One region of the Paenibacillus sp. FSL R5-0749 genome, then DNA from elsewhere that is predicted to be linked to it. Evidence: riboswitches for the same ligand, from Rfam matches in the RefSeq annotation. Region 1 holds a riboswitch; the other holds the start of a gene.
What was found. A riboswitch is a leader RNA that binds a small molecule or an ion and turns the genes downstream of it on or off. The one in region 1 is predicted to bind thiamine pyrophosphate.

Region 1 (3,157 bases):
CACACCTGGGAAGTCCCCTCATCATCTAACAGTGCCGTGGGTTCATCCAAAAACAATACCTCCGGGTCCATGGCAAGCATCGAGGCAATCGCAAGACGTTGCTTCATCCCCTGAGACATGGACTGGATCAATACACGGTTCTGTTCCAAGGATAACCCCACTTGTTTCAGATAATATTTAATCAGAGCAGGCATCTCTTCACGCGGAATACTTCGGTTTTCCAGAACAAATGCGATCTCTTCATCCGTAAAGGACATGCAGAACTGGGTATCCGGATCTTGAAAGACCACTCCTGCTTTGACGGGAACCTGAATATCATCACATTTCATCGGAATTTCAACCGAACGAGGCATCAGACCGCTCAAGATTTGTAATAACGTCGATTTACCGGAGCCACTTGGTCCAAGCAGCAGCACTTTCTCCCCTTGACGCACAGAAAGAGACAAGCCTTGAAATACCAAGGCTTTCTCTCCCGGGAACTTGCATCTTAGATTCATCACACTTACCGCCTGCGAATTCCCATCTCCGCTCATCTAATCCAACGCCTCATAATCCTGTTTGGATACCGGTCTGAGGGAACGTGTTACACCAGTCAGTTCCAAAGCTTTGGCGAGGTAATAAGCAAACACTCCTGCAATCAGGATGCTTCCGATGAAGCGAAAACCGATGAATAACGTATAATTCCAGGCCGAGAGTGAATCGATATAGCCATACTGATAATCCAGCAAAAGCGAGGCCGCTGCGGCTCCAATGGCTGCAAGACAAGTGACAAACAGATTGGTTTTACGATACAGGAATGCTGCGAAGAAGATCTCGGCTCCCAATCCTTGCAACAGACCATACACCAGTGTGGACATGCCCCATTCACTGCCCAGAAAAGCACTTACCGTTGAAGCCGCAACCTCGGCCAAGATAGCCACGCCTGGTTTACGAATGATGACAAATGCAAACGTGCCCGCCATAAACCACATGCCGTAGATCATCTGCTCCGCATGAACGCCGAATGGTTTCATCAAGTCATACGTAGGTCCCCATATCTTGTAAATCACCCCAAACACCACTGCGATTACGATGGTTACCAGAATATCCGTTAATTTCAATCGTTTGTTGCCTGTTGTTGTTGCCATGTTCTCTACGTCCTTCCTCTGTCCCCTGTGGGGTTGTAAAAGTGTGTGTTCAAAAAGACTGGTTGAACAACCTCTAAAAATAAACAAAAAAAGCCTCCCCGGTTCCGGGCAGGCCTAACACGCAGTATACAATCCTCACAATGATGTATTGGGTGGATGTCGAAATACGGAATATCAACCATCCCTCTCCGCCCTGGCAGATACACCACCACAGTTCAAAAAGGTCTGTTGTTCATCCACGTTCATTCCCACAATTCACCCTTACATATTGCAAATCCATGTTCTCTACGCTGGCATTACCCAGATCAGATATACGGTCAGCGGCACAAGGCCACTCTCTCAGCCCAACTTCATTGAGCTCCCGGTTCACTTATTTCATTGCTTCTAATGTACATCAGATGGGTATTTGTGGCAATCCCCAGAAGTATCACCATGCTTCATTTGGGGTAAATGAACAGGGGATATCTATTGCACACTTTCCATAATATGAAACATTTAGGTTATGTAGTCCGTCTGAAATACTAGAAGGGAGATTGATAGTAATGAAAATGTACAACTCTGCTTGGCAGCTCAAAACATGGAAAATGATCCTTGCCGCTTCGATACTTACCGCAGGTACGGCACCTGCCTTACTCTCATCCACTGTGGCGGAAGCCGCGGCAACTGAACCTAAACCGACAGCTTATATTAACAATGTTCAAGCTCAATATGAAGTTGTCATCCGGCAGGGGACCATGTACGTGGCATTGACTGAGCTTCAATTCCTCGGCAACTATACGTTTGGCTACAATAACAAAACAAAAGAGATCAGCATTAGCACAGGCAGCGATAATTATGTCCTTAAACCTAATAGCAAGACAATGAAGAAAAATGACCAAAATGCAACATTGTCTTCCGCCCCGATTCTGGTGAATGGTAAAGCGATGCTTCCGCTCCGTGCCATTGGTGAGGCTTTTGGTACGAAGGTGCAGTGGAATCAGAAGGCCAAGGAAGCCTACATTTACACTACCGATGCTACGATTGTAAAAGAATATAACAGTTCTGATCTGACTGTGGCGCGCGAAGCCGCACTTCATCTGCCACGCTTCTCTGAACTCGGACAAACACGTCTGGATATTCGCAACCCTCTGGGTCCGGTGGATTCCTCCATTAAATACATTTTTGAACAAGGCAAAAAAGATCGTTTCTTCGTTGTGGAGGATAACGATCTGGTCAGTTATTATGTTCTTAAAAATGGAAGTGCACTGCTGCAATGGCAGGCAAACATCAGCAATAATGCAGGAACTATCGGTGACCTGTTCTTTATTAAAACCAAAGCCGTGGCTGAAGCAGGAACTCGTCCTTCCGTAGCAGGTCAAACACTCGTATCATTCAAGTACTCTCGCATGCTTGAGGAAACCTCATATGAGGTCATAAACAAATTGGGCTCCACGGATACCGGTTCCGTTGCCCCCGAGCATGGCAAAGTCATCGTTGAGGTTCCAGGAGAGAAATAATATGTGCCTCCACAATGAAACATTACTCAGCAGAACTATACTATGGTGACATCTGCATTACAAAGAGCGTTCCTCAAAGTCAGTGTGACAATGACCTTGGGACGCTCTTTTTTTGGCGTTATATTCCGGCTTACTTCCAAATTAAGTGGAGCTTATATTTTTAACAACTCCAGCGATTGAGTCTCTCGTTTAATATTGGACATTGCCGGATTGACTGGTTTTACCTGAAGCAAATCCCTTGAACAGGGTTGGCACTTTGGAATAGCGGGTATTCGTAATTTTCCCTTGAGATACACTGCTATCTGTACGCATAATAGCATCTTTCACATTGGAAATATTGGAGTTATCCAGCGTCATGTTAACTGCGAAGGTTGTTCCACCATTTTGACGTACCAGCTTGCCGATATCATCTGCACGGAAATTTTTGATGTTAATCGTTCCGGCTGCATTGATCTGGAATACTTTATCATAGGCCTTATACGCCGCACCGCCGGTAATGTTGACCGTTCCGGCCGACTTCAATGTGAGTGCATC
Region 2 (3,157 bases), 290 kb from region 1:
CCTCAGCCTTTTCCTGCATGCCAGCTATCACAGCCTCATTCTCGGACAATCCTTTATCTGCCGCAAAGGCACGAATGTCCTGCGTAATGCGCATGCTGCAGAACTTCGGTCCGCACATGGAGCAGAAATGTGCCTCCTTAGCCCCTTCTGCCGGCAGCGTCTCATCATGGTAGGAAAGCGCCCGTTCCGGGTCGAGTGACAGGTTAAACTGATCCCGCCAGCGGAACTCGAAGCGTGCCTTGGACAATGCATCATCCCGGCGCTGAGCACGCGGATGGCCTTTCGCCAGATCAGCGGCATGGGCCGCGATCTTGTAGGCAATAACCCCTTCGCGCACATCATCCTTGTTAGGCAAGCCCAGATGTTCTTTTGGCGTGACGTAACAGAGCATGGACGTGCCAAACCAGCCAATCATAGCCGCACCAATGGCGGACGTAATGTGATCGTATCCCGGGGCAATATCGGTCGTCAGTGGCCCCAAAGTGTAGAAAGGTGCCTCTTGGCATATCTCCATCTGTAGATCCACATTCTCCTTGATCTTGTGCATCGGTACATGCCCCGGGCCCTCGATCATCACCTGCACATCATGTTTCCATGCGATCTGTGTCAGTTCCCCGAGCGTAGCCAGTTCCGCCATCTGAGCTTCGTCATTCGCATCGTAGATACTGCCTGGACGAAGTCCATCTCCCAGCGAAAACGCCACATCATACCTTTTCATAATCTCGCAGATTTCTTCGAAATGAGTGTATAAAAAATTCTCCTGATGATGCGCAAGGCACCATGCTGCCATAATGGACCCACCCCGGGATACAATACCTGTCATCCGCTTGGCGGTCATGGGGATATAACGCAGCAGCACACCTGCATGAATCGTAAAGTAGTCCACGCCCTGCTCTGCCTGCTCAATGAGCGTGTCTCGGTACAATTCCCAGGTCAGCGCTTCCGCTTCGCCATTCACCTTCTCCAGTGCCTGATACAGCGGCACCGTACCAATCGGTACAGGTGAATTACGGATGATCCATTCCCGTGTCGTATGAATGTTTTTGCCTGTAGACAGATCCATCACGGTATCAGATCCCCATCGTACCGCCCAAGTCATCTTCTCGACCTCTTCCTCGATGGAGGAAGATACGGCAGAGTTACCTATATTAGCATTGATCTTCACGTGAAAATGACGACCGATCAACATCGGCTCACTCTCCGGGTGATTGATGTTGGATGGCAGAATCGCCCGTCCACTCGCCAGCTCCTGCCGCACAAATTCCGGTTCCACCCCTTCACGGATAGCGGCATACTCCATTTCTGGTGTAATGACGCCCTGCCTTGCGTAGTGCATCTGGGTGACAGAGCGCCCAGCCTGAGCACGCAGTGGTGGTCCCAGAAATCCAGGGTATTCCTCTGCCCCGGCTCTCCGCCCTCCGGGCTTTAGTCCGTTATCCTCGGGTTGAACGGCTCTGCCCTCATATGCTTCAACATCACCGCGTTCCATAATCCAATGATTTCGGAGCGCGGGTAATCCCTTCCGAATATCCATCTGGAATTCGGGATCAGTCATGGGGCCGCTCGTATCGTAGACACGTAGCGGTTCGTTATGCTCCACCCCTTGGGGAGTATTCGTGTCATGAAGGGCTATCTCACGCTCAGGTACAGCTATGTCCGGCCGTGAGCCCTGAATGTAGACTTTGCGGCTGCCCGGAAAGGGCTGAACCCGTCCAGCCGCTCCTGTTTCCTTTTCCACCTGCTGACCGTTATGTTCCTGTTCCATCGCTTGTTGTCCCGTTTGATTTCCTGTACTCATGTTTGCTCGTCTCCTCCTCCGTGTTCGTTCACTTGGTTTGGTTGGCATCGTCATCAGCTCGCTTATGCACCTGTCCCAAATCATGCAGAGCGCAGAGAAGAAAGAGCGATCCTACACCAGACCAAGGGGGAGACATTATTCATGTACAGTTAACAACAGAACGGAGGTTACCACAGATCATGGATCTATAATGACTGCTCTCTCCAAGCCCACTTTTGCAGGTTATTGAAAAAACAGTCCATGGAATGTGTATTATCTCGCCCGTCCACTGTATATAAAAAAAGCCGGCCCCCGAAGGAACCGACTTTAATGTCCATCACCAATAATGCTCCTGGTTGCAGCTCCATAACGGAGTCCTGCAAGAGTCACACATGTGGTGGTTGTGGTCATATCGCCGATTACTTCCCTACGCTGGTATGATCCAGATCAGGTGCAAAGGGTCCGGAATCTCATGCGATTCCGTCTCAGTCCGGACAATTCGGACTCCCCCAGTAACGTTAAAAGTTGCGGCATACATAAGCCGCTGTTCATATTCAATGAAGCTGACCCCGATGGGCCGTCCATTACAGAGTAGCGCAACCGGAACATAAAAACAACCTTTATATTCCAGAACACCAACCCAATTGGAGAAAAACCTTACATCAATATCAGGATAACATGAGCCCCATCTGCGTAGCAGCTTCCTTTAGCACAGGTGCGTATTCGTGCAAAGTCTCCTGCGAAAGTCGGCTGACAGGCCCTGAGACCGAGAGAGCAGCTGCAATATTGCCTCGGCGATCCATAATCGGTACAGATACTGCTGCAGCTCCCGGCTCACGCTCCTCATAACTCGTCGCATATCCGTTATCCCGGATATCTCCCATTTGCGCCAAATACACCGCCGGATCAATAAACACCGGCCACTCCGGCCCGTTCATCAGTTCCTCACGATCCTCATCCGTGGCAAACGCCATCAAGACTTTGCTGGATGCGCCAACAGACAGCGGAAGTCTAACACCAACGGGAGCAACTCGGCGAATCGCCTGATCACTTTGCACCGCCTGAATCCGAATCCGTTCACTTCCATCACGCAGGTACAGACTCACGGTCTCCCCCAATCGATCTCTCAGTCGCTCCATCGCAGGCAGCAGCAGAATAGCGGGATCATCACTGCGGGACATATGAGCCGACAGCTCCCAGATTCGGATGCCTAGTCGATACTTCTCTGTTGCTGCATCGCGGATTACGAATCCTCGATCCTCCAGTGTAGCCATCAAGCGGTGCACTGTACTTTTGTGCAGGCCGATCTGGCTGGCAATCTCGGTGAGTCCCAGATCACTGCGTGTGGTAAAACATAATAATATATCCAGCGCCCGTTCC

Region 2: it holds a riboswitch for thiamine pyrophosphate, as region 1 does, so the genes downstream of both, thiC (phosphomethylpyrimidine synthase ThiC) here and MKY85_RS04515 (ECF transporter S component) in region 1, are expected to answer to the same signal.

Annotation. Positions count from the first base shown of each region.
Region 1 is NZ_CP152005.1:1,004,115-1,007,271, reverse strand. It holds gene MKY85_RS04520 (ABC transporter ATP-binding protein) at 1-497, opposite strand, end outside; gene MKY85_RS04515 (ECF transporter S component) at 534-1,127, opposite strand; TPP riboswitch at 1,393-1,503, opposite strand; gene MKY85_RS04510 (copper amine oxidase N-terminal domain-containing protein) at 1,670-2,623, shown strand; gene MKY85_RS04505 (pectate lyase) at 2,813-3,157, opposite strand, start outside.
Region 2 is NZ_CP152005.1:717,733-720,889, reverse strand. It holds gene thiC (phosphomethylpyrimidine synthase ThiC) at 1-1,765, opposite strand, end outside; TPP riboswitch at 2,185-2,298, opposite strand; gene MKY85_RS03355 (IclR family transcriptional regulator) at 2,446-3,157, opposite strand, start outside.